2 regions of the Leptothrix sp. (in: b-proteobacteria) genome follow, and region 2 is predicted to be linked to the other one. Evidence: predicted binding sites of a transcription regulator. Region 2 holds the regulator's gene; the other holds the start of a gene.
What was found. Region 2 encodes FliA, which starts transcription of late flagellar genes. Its sites were predicted from a motif close to CTAAAGTTTNNNNNNNNNNNGCCGNTA; they were not measured.
Positions count from the first base shown of each region.

Region 1: a site for FliA is predicted at 5,979-6,005, ahead of fliS (flagellar export chaperone FliS). Genes of this name have one in related genera too.

Region 1 is NZ_CBDFPH010000008.1:846,054-854,516, reverse strand. It holds partial or broken gene fliI (flagellar protein export ATPase FliI) at 1-169, opposite strand, end outside; gene AC5IG3_RS13365 (FliH/SctL family protein) at 166-996, opposite strand; gene fliG (flagellar motor switch protein FliG) at 980-1,975, opposite strand; gene fliF (flagellar basal-body MS-ring/collar protein FliF) at 2,012-3,748, opposite strand; gene fliE (flagellar hook-basal body complex protein FliE) at 3,891-4,265, shown strand; gene AC5IG3_RS13345 (flagellar brake protein) at 4,275-5,057, opposite strand; gene AC5IG3_RS13340 (flagellar protein FliT) at 5,094-5,441, opposite strand; gene fliS (flagellar export chaperone FliS) at 5,514-5,933, opposite strand; gene fliD (flagellar filament capping protein FliD) at 6,077-7,516, opposite strand; gene AC5IG3_RS13325 (flagellin domain-containing protein) at 7,665-8,463, opposite strand, start outside.
Region 2 is NZ_CBDFPH010000011.1:589,320-597,782, forward strand. It holds gene AC5IG3_RS17255 (Glu/Leu/Phe/Val family dehydrogenase) at 1-1,188, shown strand, start outside; gene AC5IG3_RS17260 (hypothetical protein) at 1,258-1,524, shown strand; gene AC5IG3_RS17265 (methyl-accepting chemotaxis protein) at 1,552-2,916, opposite strand; gene AC5IG3_RS17270 (RNA polymerase sigma factor FliA) at 2,940-3,653, opposite strand; gene AC5IG3_RS17275 (flagellar biosynthesis protein) at 3,673-4,485, opposite strand; gene flhF (flagellar biosynthesis GTPase FlhF) at 4,518-6,293, opposite strand; gene flhA (flagellar biosynthesis protein FlhA) at 6,290-8,395, opposite strand; gene flhB (flagellar biosynthesis protein FlhB) at 8,392-8,463, opposite strand, start outside.

The DNA.
Region 1 (8,463 bases), on a different contig from region 2:
GCATCTGCACTTCGCAGAGCGAGCCGACCGGCGCGCGGATGCCCGCCGCCTCCAGCACGATGCCCGACACCCGCACCAGCGAGCCGTAGACCACCGGCGGCACGGGGCTGGCGGCGAATTGGCTCAGGTCATTGAGATAGCGGTTCCACTCGGTCAGCGCGATGCTCATGCGGCACCTCCAGCGTCTGCGGCGTCCAGCGCATCGCCAGCATCTGGCACGTCCACCACTTTCCAGGCCTCAGCCCGGCCGAGCGTGGCGCAGGCGCGCTGCCAGCGCACGGCCACCTGGGCGTCGACCACGCCGATGTCGGACTCGACCAGGCAGCCGCCACGCTCGATCTGCGCGTCAGCCACCAGCCGGGCGCCCCGGTCGGCCAGCAGGTCGGCGCAGCCTTCGGCCACCAGCGCCTGGTCTTCGGGGTGGAGCCGCACGCTGACGTGGCGGGCCGAGTTGAGCAGCGCGCCCAGCGCCTCCTGCGTCACGGCCAGCACCAGCCGGGGATCGGCCTGGATGTCACTGCGCACCACGTGGCGCGCCACATCGAGCGCGATGCCGGCCACGCGCTGGGCCAGGTCGCGCTGCAGTTCATCCAGCTGCGTCTGCAGCTGCTGCACCACCGCGTCGACCTGGGCGCTGGTCTGGGCGGCAAAGCTGTGCTTGAAGTTCTCCAGCGCGCTCAGGCCGTCGCGGTAGCCGTCCTGGTAGCCGCCGTCGCGGGCCTGGCGCACGGCCTCGGCGTGGGCGGCTTCGAGCGCGAGCGCCTCGGCACGGCGGCGCGCCTCGAAGGCGGCGCTTTCCTCGGGGTTGTCGGTGGCGCGGCGCTGCACCGGCGGCGGTGCCTTCGGCTCGGGCGGGCTGCCACCGGAGCGGTGCGCGGCGGGTGCGCCGCCGAAGTTACCAGGCGTCCAGGCCGCAAAGCCGTTGAGTTCCTCGCGCGGAATGAAGCGGCTGTAGACGCCGGGACGGGCGCCCGACTTGTCAGACGAACTGGTCATCGCCGCCTCCGCCCAACACGATCTGGCCTTCATCGGCCAGACGGCGGACGATCTTCAGCATTTCCTTCTGCTCGGCCTCGACGTCCGACAGCCGCACCGGGCCGCGCGATTCGAGGTCTTCTTTCAGCGTCTCGGCTGCACGGCTCGACATGTTGCGGAAGACCTTGTCGCGCATCTCGGGCGTCGAGCCCTTGAGCGCGATGATGAGCGACTCGCTCTGCACTTCCTTCAACAGCGACTGGATGCCCTTGTCGTCGATCTTGACCACGTCGTCGAAGGTGAACATGTTGTCCATGATCTTCTGCGCCAGGTCGCCATCGGCCTCGCGGATGTAGTCCAGCACCGAGGTCTCGATCGCCGAGCCCATCATGTTGATGATCTCCGCCGCGCTCTTCACGCCACCCAGATTGGCCTTGCGCATGCGGTCGCCGCCGGCCAGCACCTTCGAGAGCACCTCGTTCAGGTCCTTGAGCGCACTCGGCTGGATGCCGTCGAGCGTGGCCACGCGCACCATCACCTCGTTGCGCGTGCGCTCGGGCAGGCCCTTGAGCACGTCGGCCACCTGGTCGAACTCCAGGTGCACCAGGATGGCGGCGACGATCTGCGGGTGCTCGTTGCGCATCAGCTCGGCAATCGCGGCCGGATCCATCCACTTCAGGCTCTCGATGCCCGAGACGTCGCTGCCCTGCAGGATGCGGTCGATCAGCAGATTGGCCTTGTCCTCGCCCAGGGCCTTGCGCAGCACGGCCTTGACGTACTCGTCGGTGTCGGTGACGAGGGTGCTGTGGTCGGCCGCCTCGGCGTGAAACCGGTTGATGACGCCATCGAAGCGCTCGCGCGAGACCGACTTCATGCGGGCGATGGTCTCGCCCAGGCGCTGCACTTCCTTGGGGCTGAGGTGCTTGAAGACCTCGGCAGCCTCTTCCTCGCCGAGCGACATCAGCAGGATGGCCGCGTCTTCCAGGCCTTTTTCGTCCATGATTTCTTGGCCCTTGATAGGTAAAGGTGCGTGGCGTCAGCTTTCGCCGCTGACCCAGCCGCGCATGATGTTGGCCACGGCCATCGGGTTCTCACGCGCCATCTTGCGGGCATTCTCGATGCGTTGCTGCGACTCGATCTGCGCCGGGCTGGGCAGCGCGGGCACATTGGCGGCGTTCTCCAGCGCCAGGGCGGCGGCTGCGGCTTCCTCGCCTTCGAGCGCGGGCAGTTGCTGCTCGTCGTCCACCACCGCGTCCAGCAGCGGCGGGGCCGGCGGCGGCGGGGCTGCCTGCTTGAGCGCCGGGCGGATCGCGCCGAACACGATCACCAGGGCCAGCAGCGCCAGGCCGATCGGGCCGGCAAACTGGCGCAGCAGGTCGCGCATCTCAGGCTGCTTCCACAGCGGCGTGGTGTCTTCAATCGGCTTCTCGACCTGGAACGGCGTGTTGATCACCTTGACCGAATCCCCCCGGTCCTTGCTGAAACCCACGGTTTCCTGCACCAGCGAGGTGAGCTTGTCGAGGTCTTCCTGGCTCATCGCCACCGACTGCACGACGCCCTTCTTGTCGGTGACGCTGCGGTGGTTGACCACCACGGCCGCGCTCAGGCGCTTGATGGTGCCGGTGGCGCCGCGCGTGACGCGCACGGTCTTGTCGACCTCGTAGTTGGTCAGCGCCTCGCGCTTGCCGGTGCCCCCGGTGCCGCCGGTCTGGGCCGGCTGCATGGGCTGGGCGTTGCCGTTGATGGGCGCGGCAGCCGGCAGCGGCGGCTGGTTGCTGGTGGCGCCGGGCACGCCGGTGGGCATGTTGGTGGCGCCGCCGTTGCTCTCGGAGGTCTGCGCGCTGCGCACAGCCGCCGGCTCCTGGCCCTGGTTGGGCTTGAACTCTTCGGAGGTCGATTCGGTCTGCGAGAAATCCAGCTCGGCGCTGACCTGCGCGCGCAGGTTCTCGCGTCCGACCACCGGCTCCAGGATGTCCATGATGCGCTTCGTGTACTGCGCCTCGATGTTGTTGACGTACTGCAGCTGCTGCGCGTCCAGCCCGCCATTGGCGCCGGCCATACCTTCAGGCGAGCCGGTCAGCAGCGTGCCGGTCTGGTCGAGCACGCTCACCGCCTTGGGGTTGAGTTCGGGCAGGCTCGACGCCACCAGGTGCACGATGCCGGCCAGCTGGGCGCGGTCCAGCGTCCGGCCCGGGTGCAGCGTCAGCAGCACGCTGGCGCTGGGCTTCTGCTGGTCGCGAAAGAAACCGTTCTGGTTGGGCAGTGCCAGGTGCACGCGGGCCCCCTCCACGGCCGACAGGGCCGTGATCGAGCGCACCAGCTCGCCCTCCAGGCCGCGCTGGAAGTTCAGCCGCTCCTGGAACTGCGTGGTGCCGAAGCGGGCGTTGTCCATCAGCTCGAAACCCACCGTGCCGCCCTTGGGCAGGCCGGCCTGGGCCAGCTTCAGGCGCGCGTCATGGACCTTGTCGGCCGGCACCAGGATGGCGGTACCACCCTCGGTGAACTTGTAGGGCACCGCCATCTGCGACAGCTGCGCGACGATGGCGCCGCCGTCCTTGTCCGACACGTTGGCAAACAGCACCTTGTAGTCGGGCGAGCTGCTCCACAGGGCCGACGCCACCACCAGCGCCAGCAGCGCAGCAATGCCACCGCCCAGCGCCACCTTGCGGGCCATGGGCAGCGCGGCCAGGCGCGCGCCGAACCCCACCGGGCCGGCATCGGCCTCGGCGGCGACGGTGTTGGGCGTGAGAGGTTGCAGCGCAGCTTGTTCCATGGCGCTGATTATTCGCAAACCCGGCCTGCCACGATGCCGAGAACAGCCCAGCGATCCGCCCCCACTTCGCACCATCCCGGCGCGGCCACGCCACTACAGTGAGCTACATGACGACAAGGCTCATTGCCCGCGTCAGCCGCCCATGAATGTTCAACTCAAACCGTTCAATTTCGCGCAAGCCGCCACCCGTGCCGGCATGCCTGAGGTCGCCCAGCGCGTGCGCCAGCAGGCGCAGACGGCTGGGCTGAGTGGCGCAGATGCGGCTGGCGGCTCATCGGGCGTACAGGGCGCCAGTGGTGGTTTTTCGCAGGTCTTCAGCAGCGCGCTGCGCGGCGTGAGCCAGGCGCAACTGGGCGCACAGGCCATGCAGCGGGAGGTGTCGATGGACAACCCCACCGTCAGCATCGAACAGACCATGCTGGCCATGCAGAAAGCGCAGATCGGCTTCCAGGCCACGCTGCAGGTGCGCAACAAGCTGGCGCAGGCCTACAGCGAAATCATGAACATGCAGGTCTGATCGACCCGCTCAAAGCGACACCAGCCGGCGCTTCTTCTGCGCCAGCTCCAGATACCGCTGCAGCACGCGCTGGCCTTCGGCGTCGATGGGGCGCAGATCGCAGCCCAGCCGCCAGCCTGGCGGCCCGCCCTGCTGGACCGTCTGCGCCACGGCGTGCACGATGCTCAGCTGCACCGTGATGCGGGTGGCGATGTCCAGCTCCAGCACGGCGGCTTCGATCACGCGCCCGACCTGCAGCCCCGGCACCGGCTCCTGCAGCAGCAACGCCACGCCGCCGTGGCTCAGGTCCAGCACACGCAAGGTCAGCGGCGGCACCTCGGTGCCGGGCGCACCCAGACGCATGCGCGGCTGGCCCGGCCCGACCGGGCGGACGCGGAAACTCTCGCGCCGCTGAAACCGGTAGATCTCCTGCGGGAACTGCGCATGCAGCGCGCTGGCATCGCGCCCGTGCACCAGCATCAATCCCTGCACATCAAACTGCACCTTGACGCTGTCGAGGTAGCCCACCGCCACCGCCTCGTCCGCCGCCAGCAGGCGCTGCACGCGCTCATCGGCCGGGTCGACCGCAAACACCAGCACGCCGCGTGCGGCGTCCTCGCCCCACAGACTGGTGGTGTAGTTCAGGCCATCCGGCATGGCCAGCGTGAGGGGCGCCTCGGCCGCCACGAACTGCCGCAGCAGGGCCTGCACCTCGACCGCGCTGCGCAGGCGGTACTGCGCCAGCGGCGCGACCGGCTCGGCCACCTGGGCACGCAGGGGCATCGGATCGATCTGCAGGGTGGAGCGTGTCATGTCGGCGCTTCTTGACAGGTCTTGCAGTCTTGCGAATCAGTGCAGCACGCCGCCCGGGTGGCCCGTCAGCATGTTGTCGATGTCTTCCAGCCACGGCTCGGCCAGGTGGCGGATCTCGGCGTCGTTGAGCAGGATGCGCTGCATGATGCGCGCCTTGACCTGCACCTCGTCGCGGCCCAGCTCGCGCTCATGCGCGGCGTGCTTGAGCTGCGAGATCAGCACCGCACAAGCGCCTTCGAGCTTGACCACCCGATCCCAGTCGCCCGTGCGCGCGGCTTCCAGCATCTCGCGACTGGCGGTCTCGATGGCCTCGTAGTACTGCAGCAAGGCATGGTTGATGGACTGGGCAGGAGCGGCGGCGGTCTTCATGATGGTGTGCGACATGGCGGTGTGGGGTCAGGCGGTGCAGCGTCTGGGAAACTGGAATACGGCAACAGGATCAGGATCGGGGGTGGCTCAGGACTGCAGCGAAGCCGCCATCCCGGCCCAGCCCTCACGCACCGGCTCGATCAGCGCCAGCACCTCTTTCAGCGCCGCGTCGTCGTTGCGCAGATTGGCGTGCATCAGGCGCACCTGGCAGTAGTCGTACAGGTCGCGCAGGTTGAGCGCGATCTCGCCCCCGGCCTGCAGGTTCAGCGCAGCCTTGAGACCCTCGTCGAGGATGCGTCCGGCGTGGCTGATGTGGCGGCCCTTGTCCTCGATGCGGCCTTCGGCCATCGAAACCCGCGCCAGCTTGATGTCCCCCAGCAGGCCGTCGAACAGCATCAGCGTCAGCTTGTGCGGCGAGGCGGTGGAAACACCCGTCTCCACACCCACTTGCTGATACATGTGGGCCGAGTGGCGGGGACGACCGAAAGGTGACGCTTGGCTGAACATGGGGGACTTCCTGTGCGTGGGTTTGTTTGAACTGCTTGTAAGAGTTATCGACCAGCACCGGGTCGACTTGAGTTGCAGAGCACCGTTTTAAGCCTTGAAATGCGCCACGGCAGCACGGCTTATGACGTCATTGACGGCGTACATCAGGCAGAACTCTTGTTCATGTTGGTGATCTGCTGCGTCATGTAGGACGACAGGCCGTTCAGCGTGCTCATCTTGGTGTCGAGCGCGGTGTACTGCGCCCGCATGCGGGTCTCGACCTGCGTCATGCGCGTGTTGAAGCTTTCCTGCCGCTTGGTGTTGGCGTCGATCTGGCGCTGCAGGCTGCTGCTGCGCGTGGTGATCGAGCCCTCGAAGCTCAGCAGGCCGTCGCCCCACTTCTGGATTCGGGTGGCAAAACCGTTGCCGGTGTCGAGCACGGCATCCTTGGTGGCAAACAGCGCCTTGACGTCCGAGAGCTTGCCCAGCGCGTTGGTCAGCTTGGTGCTGTCGACCTTGAGCGTGCCGTCGGCCTGAGGGTCGAGGCCGATGTCCGCCATGCGCTTGAAGGCACCGCTCACACCACTGGTGTCGCCGATGATCCCGCGCATGGCCGCGCGCAACGCGTTGGTGCCCGAGTCGCCCTGCAGCGTCGAGCCCTTTTTCGCCGTCGCGTCGTACTTGGTCTGGTCGGTCAGGTACTTGTTGAGGTTGTTGTAGGCGTCCGAGAACGCCGTGACCGCCGTCTTGATCGCATCGGTGTTGCTGGCCACGGTCAAATCCACCGCAGTCGTGGTGGTCTTGGCGAGCTTGATCGTCACGCCCGTCACCACATCGCTCAACAGATTGCTCGACGAGGTCACCGCCAGGCCGTCGATGGTGGCCTTGGCGTCCTTGGCGGCCTGCGTCTGGGTCATGGAGCCGATGCCGGCAGAAGGGTCGTAGGCCAGCTTCGAGAGGCCGCTGGCGTCGCTGTTGTTGCCGTCGCCGTCCGTGGCCGTGACGCGAAATGCGTTGGCCGTGCCGGTCTCGGTGGAACGCATCACGAGTCGCGAGCCCGACGCATCGTTGACGAGGGAGGCCGTCACGCCAGCCTTGGCGGCATTGATCTTGTCGCGCACATCGGCCAGGGTGTCGGTGGCCGAGATGGTCACATCCACCCCCGTGCTGCCGCTCTTGGGCGCGAAGCTGGTGGGGTCCGTTCCGTAGGTGCCCATTTCCAGGCGCAGGACACCGGCGCCCACCGTCGAGACCGAGGCGGGCCAGGCGCTGGACGCCAGCGTCTGCGCCCCCGCCAGCTGCTGCACGGTCAGGCTGTAGCTGGCGGCCGAGGCCGCGCTGTCGGTGGTGGCAGTGAAGACGCTCGCGTCCCCGGGCGTCGCGGTGGTGTTGCCCCAGGTGGTGGACTTGGTCAGCGCGAGGGCGCTGTCACGCAGGGCCGAGACATAGCTCTGGATTTTTCCGTAGGCGCTCAACTTGCTCTGGATCTTGGTCGCCTCCGTCTGCATTTGCTGCAGAGGCGCTTTCTCGACCGACATCAACTGGGTGACGATCGAACTGACATCCAAACCGCTGCCGATACCGGCTGAACTGATGCTGGCCATGATGCGTACCCTTCATCGATGCAGAGACGAAAAAGAAAAGTCGTCCGGCGATTTCTTTACCGCCAGACGACTTGTCTATCGGCGCCGGGCGCGCCAACTTGAGCACCACCCGTGCAGAACCGCACCACAGCCCGAGCTGTGCCAGGCATCAGCCCAGCAGCTTCATGACCTGCTGGGGCAGCTGATTGGCCTGCGCGATCATCGCGTTGCCGGCCTGCTGCAGGATCTGCGAGCGGCTCAGGTTGGAGGTTTCCGCCGCGAAGTCCGCGTCCATGATCCGGCTGCGCGCGGCCGACTGGTTCTCCACCGACACCTGCAGGTTCGAGATCACCGAGTCGAAGCGCGACTGCGATGCACCCAGCGTGGCACGCTCGGAGTTGATGATGTCGAGCGCGTCATCAATCGCATCGATGGTGGTGTTAATGGTGCCGGCCGTTGCCGCTGCACTGTCGATCGTGGAGCGACCCGCACCCGTGTTGTCCGTACCCGCCACGGAGACGATGGTGGCATTGGTCGTCATGTTGGTCGTGGTGATGTCGATCGTGTCGTCCGTTGTGGTGTTGGCGCCGACCTGGAAGGTCTGTGCACCCGCATCCGCGCCCAGGATGGCCTTGCCGTTGAAGGTTGTGCCGCCCGCGACGCGCTGAATTTCCTTGGCGAGCTCGCCGAACTCCTTGTCGAGCGAGTCGCGGTCGCTGTCGCTGTTGGTCGCGTTCTTCGACTGCACCGCCAGCTCACGCATGCGCTGCAGCGAATCCGACACCTTGCCCAGCGCGCCTTCAGCGGTCTGCGCCATCGAGATGCCGTCGTTCGCGTTGCGAACCGCCACGTTCATGCCCTTGACCTGCGCGTTCATGCGCTCGGCAATCGCCAGACCCGCCGCATCGTCCTTGGCGCTGTTGACGCGCAGACCTGAGGACAGGCGCTGCATCGAGGTCGCCAGGGAC
Region 2 (8,463 bases):
CTGGGCCGGCTGGAGCGCTGGGCCGACACGCTGCGCCACCCCAAGCGCTGTCTGATCGTCGATGTGCCGATCGAGATGGACGACGGCAGCGTGCGCCACTTCGAGGGCTACCGCGTACAGCACAACCTGAGCCGCGGCCCGGGCAAGGGCGGCGTGCGCTACCACCCGCAGGTCAATCTGGAAGAGGTGATGGCGCTGGCGGGCTGGATGACGGTCAAGAACGCCGCCGTCAACCTGCCGTTCGGCGGCGCCAAGGGCGGCATCCGCGTCGACCCCAAGCAGCTCTCGCACAAGGAACTGGAGCGCATGACGCGCCGCTACACCAGCGAGATCGGCCTGGTGATCGGGCCGCAGCAGGACATCCCGGCGCCCGATGTGGGCACCAACGGCCAGATCATGGCCTGGATGATGGACACCTACTCCATGAACATCGGCGCCACCGCCAGCGGCGTGGTGACGGGCAAGCCGGTGCACCTGGGCGGCTCGCTCGGGCGCATCAAGTCGACCGGGCGCGGCGTGTTCGTCACCGGGCGCGAGGCGGCCCGCCGCATCGGCCTGAACCTGGACGGCGCGCGCGTGGCGGTTCAGGGCTTCGGCAATGTGGGCAGCGCGGCGGCGGAGCTGTTCGCGCAGGCCGGCGCGAAGATCGTCGCCATCCAGGACCACAGCGGCAGCATCGCCAACCCGGCCGGCATGGACATGGCCGACCTGATGGAAACGCTCAAGCGCGACGGCGGCGTGGGCGCGTTCACGGGCGCCGAGCGCACGGCCGACGAGGACTTCTGGGACACCGACTGCGACATCCTGATTCCGGCCGCGCTGGAAGGCCAGATCAACGTGTCACGTGCCAACCGCCTCAAGGCCCGGCTGATTCTGGAAGGCGCCAATGGCCCGACCTGGCCTGACGCCGACGACGTGCTGGCCGAGCGCGGCGTGCTGGTCATGCCCGACGTGATCTGCAACGCCGGCGGCGTGACGGTGAGCTACTTCGAGTGGGTGCAGGACTTCTCGAGCTTCTTCTGGACCGAGGACGAGATCAACCTGCGGCTCGACAAGATCATGGTCGAGGCGCTGCGCAAGATCTGGGACACCGCCGACCGCCACAGGATCACGCTGCGCACCGCCACGTTTGCGGTAGCGTGCGAACGCATCCTGATGGCGCGTGAAGAGCGCGGGCTTTATCCCTGACTTGCAGCTGACTTATCCCTGACAAGGGACTAAAGTGGCTGGACCCCTCACCCGCTGGAGGATCCGGTCATGACGCTGCAGCAGATCTACCAATTCAAGCAGTGGCACGTGCATCACGTGCGGGGCTACGGACTGGAACTGGCGTTGTGCGACGCGGTGCTGGGCGCGTGGGTGATGGGCTGGATGCTGCTGCCCACGCTCATCGTGCTCAACGAATGGCCGTGGCTGCCGCTGTCCTTGCTGCTGACGTGCATGCCGGCCAGCTACTGCGCCCTGCGCCGGCACCTGCATCAGCGCGGCCTGCTGCGCTGCGACTGGCTGCAGTCGCTGAAGTAGGCCGGTACCGCCTGAGGCGCCGGGGCCTCAGAACTTGTAGGCGAAGCGCACGCCACCCCAGTGACGGCCGGCCACGGTGATGGGTGCGGACGCTTCCTTGAGCAGCACGAACTGGCCGTTGCCCATGTCGCGCCGATAGGTCTGCAGCAGGAACGGCCGCTCGTTGCGCGCCGAGGCCAGCCCGGTGCGGTCGGTGTAGATGCGGCGGTAGCGGCTGTGGGCGGTGTCCCAGGCCAGGTTGCCACGCTGCGGCTGGCAGTACTTGCGGTTGTGGGTGGCGATGTAGCCGTTGCGGTCGGTGGCGGCGCAGAACACCACCTGGTCGCTGAAGTTGAGCATCGCCTCCTGCACCGCTGGGAACAGCTGGTCGGTCAAGTGGCAGAAAGGGGTCAGGTGCTGCGCCGGCTGGGTGCCAGCAATGGGCTGGTACTGGTCGGAGAACAGATCCGCCAGCGTGATCTTGCCGCTGGCCACCGCCGCTTCGAGCTGGGCCGACAGCTGCGCGGCGGCGCCCTGCACGGCGTGGATGTAGGGTGTGTCGGCGGTCTCGACGCCGCTGCCGGCCAGGTCATCGATCATGCGTTCGGACAGCGTCAGGAAGCGGTCGCTGCAGCCCATGGCGGCGTCGAGGCCGATCATGGCCGACTGCATTTCGGTGCCAAGTTCGCGCGTCTTGCCGGTGACTTCGCCGCAGGTGACCGTGCTGGTCTGGGCGGCGCTGTTGATGCGCTGCACCTGGGTCTCGACATCGGCGAATGCGCGGTGGATACCGCCGGGCTGCTCGCCCGGACCGGCCAGGCGGATTTCCTTGGAGAAGGTCTCGATGCGCGCGTCGAGCTGGCCGAGCGTGCTCATGATGACCTTGGAGGAGCGCTCCACCCGCTCGGACAGGTCCTTGACCGCGTCGGCCACCACGCCGAAACCGCGCCCGGCTTCGCCGGCGCGCTTGGCCTCGACCAGTGCGTTGAACGCCACCAGCCGGGTCTGCAAGGCAATCTGGGTGATGTCGCCGGCAGCCGCCGACACGCGGTGCAGCACCTCGACGATGTCGGCCACCTCGGACGCGACTTCGCTGACCACCTGCCGGGCACGCGCCACGGCGTCCAGGCTGGCGTCGGTGGCCGAGCCGATGGCCACCTGAGATGCCTGCACCGCCAGCAACTGGCCGTTGAGCTGGTCGAGCGCCGCAATCTGCGCCACGGCGATGTGCTGAGCATCCTCGATCGCGCCATGCGTCTCGGCCGCGTCGCGCCCGATCTGCGACACCTGGTCCGACATGCGATGCACGAGGCCGCGCGCATCAGCGCCCTCCGGCGACGCAGGCGCGGCGCCGACGCCGGTTTCAGGCATCAGCGTGGTTGCCGCAAACGGTTTGCGTTTGAAACCAAACATGGGCGGTCTCCTATTTTTGTGGTCTACCAAGGACGCAGCTTGGTGCGCAACCGGGCAATCGACTGGCTGTGCAGCTGGCAGACGCGCGACTCGGTCACGCCCAGCACGGCGGCGATTTCCTTCAGGTTCATGTCTTCTTCGTAGTACATGCTCATGACGTACTGCTCGCGCTCGGGCAGGTTCTTGATCGCCTCGACCAGCGCCTCGCGCATGCGGCGGTCATTGAGCTGGCCGAGCGGGTCGGCGCCCTCCTGCATCACGTGGCGATCCAGAAAATCGTTGTCGCCGTCGTCGCCGCCCATGTCTTCCAGGTAGATCAGCTGGGTGCCGCGCACGCGGTTGAGCAGGTCCTGGTATTCGGCCAGGCCGATGCCCATTTCAGCGGCGATCTCGCTTTCCTGCGGCGCGCGGCCCAGGCGCTGTTCGAGCTTGTGCACGGCGGACTCGATGTCACGCTGGTGCTTGCGGTTGCCGCGGCTCATCCAGTCGGTGCCGCGCAGCTCGTCGAGCATGGCGCCGCGGATGCGCTGGGTGGCGAAAGTCTCGAACTGCACACCCTGGCCGACGTCGAAGCGGCTGAGCGCATCGGTCAGGCCGATCATGCCGACCTGGATCAGGTCGTCGAGTTCCACGTTGGCGGGCAGCTTGGCGATCATCTGATGCGCCAGACGCCGCACCAGCGGGCTGTATTGCTTGAGCAGGGAATTGGCGTCGAGACGGCCCTTGGCGGTGTACATACCGTAGCTCCGGTGCGGGTCAGATCATGGCGGGCCGACCGGAGGGCAGCGCCAGGCGCAAGCCACCATATCCGGTGTCCCCGTGGGTAAAGACGGCGGCGGTCAGCAGCGAGGCTTCCACCATCGTCACCAGTTCCTGGGCCGGCCGGGCGGTGGGCGGCTCGGCCGGGTCGACCCGGACCCAGCTGTGCTGCACGCCACCCAGAAACATGTCGGCGCAGTGCGCCAGGCGATCGGCCACCAGCGGCGACTTGGCCGAGGCCGGCGGCGAGCACATCAGCAAGTCGTGGGCGAGCCAGTCGGCCCGCTGCGCCAGCACCTTGAGCGCGGCGTAGGCGTGGGTCATGGATTCGGGCCGGTCGTCGCACAGCAGCATCGGGCGCGGGCGGCTCAGGCCCTGGTCACCGCGGCCGAACAGGCGGGCGAGTTCGACGGCGCTGCCGTGCACCAGGATCACTTCGGCGCGCGGCGCGGCTTCGGCCAGCGCGTCGAGGAAACCGCGCGTCGAGCCCCGGCTGTCGACCCAGCGCACCGGCAGGCCGCGGGCGGCGAGGTAGGACACGCGCTCGGACAGCGGCTCGATGCCTTCGCTCAGGTCGAAGCTGGTGAGTTCCTTGGGCGGGCCGCCGCGCTCGGAGGCGTCGACCAGCAGGGTTTCGAGCTGCAGTTCATCAAGCACGGTGCACAGCCGCTCGATCAGCACGCCGCCGTGGGTCACGAACGGGTTGGAGACCAGCGGAATGAAGCAGCGGCTGCGCGAGCCGAACAGGCGGCGCAGGCCGTCGGCCTGGTCGGCGGGCTGGGTACGGCGGAAGGACGGGGGGGTGAACATGCGGCGCTCCGGACTCAGGCTCGGGCTCAAGATCAAACGGCGTCGCGACTCGACGGGCGGCTGCTGCGCTGGGCAACAACCGGGGCCGGCGGCGTCGAGAACATCAGGTTGATGTCGGCTGCATCCATGCGCCAGGCCTGTGCGCCGCCTCCCTTGAGGGCGCGGTGCATCAGCGCCTGGGCGGTCAGGCGGTGCCAGTCTTCGGGCACGCGCTGGCCGTTGGCGATGGCGAGCACCTTGATGCGGTGGCGGATGACGGCGTCCAGTGCGGGCCCGAGCTTGACGGCCTCGTCGAGCTTGGACAGCACCACGCCCTTGGCCTGCGTGGCCTTGTAGCCGATCAGCACGTCCTCGATCGTTTCGCCCTGCGCAGCGGCGTTGACCACCAGCAGGCGCTGGATGCTGGGGTGCGAGAGCATTTCCAGCGCCTCGCGGGTGCGGCTGTCGCGCTGGGCCAGGCCGGCGGTGTCGATGATGATCATCTTCTTGGCCGACAGCAGGTCCAGCAGGTCTTCCAGCGCGACGCGGTCATGCGCCACGTGCACCGGCACGCCCAGGATGCGGCCGTAGGCGCGCAGCTGTTCGTGGGCGCCCAGGCGGTAGGCGTCCAGCGTGATCAGGCCCAGGTTGGCTGCGCCGTGGCGGCTGGCAAAGGCGGCGGCGAGCTTGGCCGCCGAGGTGGTCTTGCCCACGCCGGTGGAGCCGATCAGCGCGTACACGCCGCCCTGGTCTTCCAGCGAGGCTTCGGCCTCGGCCGTCTGCAGGTTGCGCTGCAGTACGCTGGTGGCCCAGGCCACTTCGTCGCCGACCTCGTCACCCAGGCTGTCGACCAGCTTGCGGATCAGCGCGGGCGAGAAGCCGCAGTCGATCAGCTTGGTGGTCAGCGCCGCCTGCTTGGGGCTTTTCTGCAGCCGCTCCATGAAGGCCAGGGCGCCGAAACGCTCTTCGATCAGGCCCTTCATGGCGCGGATTTCCTTCATCATCGCGGTCGACGATTCCGGCGTGCCCGAGCGGCTGCTGCTGCTCTTGCTGCTGCTGCGGCTGGGCGGGTCGAGCGGCATCGGCGCCGACAGCGCGTCTTCTTCCTGCGCAGCCAGTCGCGGCGCCGGGGTGCGGGCGCTCTGGCGGACTTCCGGGCGCGGCTCCTGGCGCATCTCCTGACGGGCTTCCGGACGCGGCTCGCGGCGAGCCGGCTCCATCGGCGCAGCGGCCGAGCGGCTGCGCAGCAGGCCTTCGTGCATCGGGGCGTCGCGACGCGGCGCAGCGGCAGGGGCCGGTGCGGGGGTGTGGGAAGAAGGGGTGTTGTTGAGCAGGTCGTCGAAGCTGTTCAGGTCTTCGGCCTCGAAACCCCGGTGGCTTTGTGCGTATTCGCGCTGGGCCAGACGGTGTTCGATCGCCTCGGGCGAGACCGGCACCGGGCGCTCGGCCTGGGCACGCAGTTCGGCCTGGCGCTTCTTCAGCATGCGCTCGCGCACATAGTCCTGGAACGACAGCGTGCTCATGGCGAGCGTGCCGACATCGTCCTGCACGGGCGTGTCGATCGCCTCAGGCGCCGGCTGGCGCGGGGCCTGCTGGCTGGCGCGTTCACGCAGCGAGCTGGCGCGCGCGGCCGACGGGGTCGGCGCGGCTTCGGGCAGGCTGGCGCCGAAGCGCTCGATCTGCTCGACGCTCTCGGGCGGCATGGCCAGGATTTCGATGCCTTCGGTGCACGGCTTGGTCGAGAGCACCACGGCGTTGTCGCCGAACGCGAGTCGAACTTTCTGCATGGCCTCGCGCGAATTGCGGCCGATGAAGCGTTTGACGTTCATGCGTTGGCTCCGATGATCGAACCGATGCGGATCGAATGGGTATCAGGGATCTCGCTGTGGCCCAGCACCCGCAGGCGCGGCGCAGCGCGCTTGAGCAGGCGCGCCACGGAGGGGCGGATCATGTCGGGCACCAGCAGGCAGGCCGGGTGGCCCAGGTCTTCCTGACGACGGGCGGCGTCGGCCGCACCGCGGCTCAGGTGGTCGGCCACGCCCGGGTCGAGCGCGGCGCCGTTCATGGAGCTGAGCGCCTGGGTCAGCAGACGCTCCAGGTCGGGTTCGATCGCGATCACGTCCAGTTCACGGGCGCTGCCGTAGATCTGCTGGACGATGGCCGGGGCCAGCGCAATGCGCAGGCGGCGGGCGAGTTCCTGCGGGTCGGTCAGGCCGCCGGTGGCGTGCTCGGCCAGCGCTTCGATGATCGAGCGCATGTCGCGGATGTGCACGCCTTCTTCCAGCAGGAGCTGGAGGATTTTCTGCAGAGGGGCGATGCCGACCATTTTGGGAACCACGTCTTCAATCAGTTTCGGCGCCAGCTTCGTCACATGCTCGACCAGCGCCTGGGTCTCGGTGCGGCCCAGGAGTCGAGCCGCGTTCATTTGCATCAAGTGTGAAAGATGTGTGGCCACCACGGTCGATGAATCAACCACGGTGTAGCCCGCCATTTGCGCGCTTTCACGCTGCCGGTCGTCAATCCAGATCGCCGGCAGGCCGAAGGCCGGATCGATGGTCGCCTGGCCCTGCAACTGCAGCTGCGCGTGGCCGGGGTTGATGGCCAGGTGCATGCCGGGGAAGGCCTCGCCCTCGCCGATGACCGCGCCGCGCAGGCTCAGGCGGTAGGCGCTGGGCTTCAATTCGAGGTTGTCGCGGATGTGCACCGACGGCGGCAGGAAGCCCACCTCCTGCGCAAACTTCTTGCGCACGCCCTTGATGCGGTTGAGCAGGTCGCCGCCCCGATCCTTGTCGACCAGCGCGATCAGCCGGTAGCCGACCTCCATGCCCAGCGTGTCCACCGGCTGCAGGTCGTCCCAGCTGGCCTCGGCATTCGGGTTGGGCGGCGGCGCGGCGGCCTCCTGCGGCTCGGCGGGCTTGGGCGCGCGCTCCTTCTTGTAGAGCCAGCGCGCCAGCGCGCCCAGGCTGCCGCCGATGAGCAGGAACACCACGTGCGGCATGCCCGGAATCAGGCCGATCATGGTCATCACCACGGCGGCAATGCCCACCGACTGCGACGAGCGGAACATCTGTCCCATGATCTGGGTGCCGATGTCCTCTTCCTTGCCCACGCGCGAGACCACCATCGCCGAGGCCACCGAAATCAGCAGGCCCGGAATCTGCGCCACCAGCGCGTCGCCCACGGCCAGCAGCACGTAGGAGCTGGCCGCCTCGCCTGCGCTCAGGCCGTGCTGGGCCACGCCGATGATGAAACCGCCGACGATGTTGATGAACAGGATCAGGATGCCGGCCACCGCGTCGCCGCGCACGAACTTGCTCGCACCGTCCATGGAGCCGAAGAACTCGGCCTCGTTCTGCACCTCGGAGCGGCGGCGCTTGGCTTCCTTCTCGTCGATGTTGCCGGAGTTCAGGTCGGCGTCGATCGCCATCTGCTTGCCGGGCATGGCGTCCAGGGTGAAACGCGCGCCCACCTCGGCAATGCGCTCGGCGCCCTTGGTGATCACCATGAAGTTGATCACCACCAGGATCGCGAACACGATGATGCCGACCGCGAAGTTGCCACCGATCAGGAAGTGGCCGAAGGCCTCGATCACCGCGCCGGCTGCGCCCGGGCCGGTGTGGCCCTCCAGCAGCACCACCCGGCTCGACGCCACGTTGAGCGACAGCCGCAGCAGCGTCGTCAGCAGCAGCACGCTCGGGAAGGCGGCAAAGTCCAGCGGCCGCACCATGTAGGACGCCACCAGCATCACCATCAGCGCGGTGGCGATGTTGATGGTGAAGAAGATGTCCAGCGCAAACGCCGGCAGCGGCATCACCATCATCGCCAGGATCATGATGATCAGGATCGGTGCGGCCAGCGCCTTGATGGCGGTGGCGTTGGCGCCGAGCAGGCGCTGCAGCTGCTGGAGGGGTGCGGGGAGCTGGGCGTTCATGCGGTCGCCGTCGGTTTGTTATGGGGGTCGAGTTCGGGCGGCACGACGATCGGGGCCAGGTCGGCCGG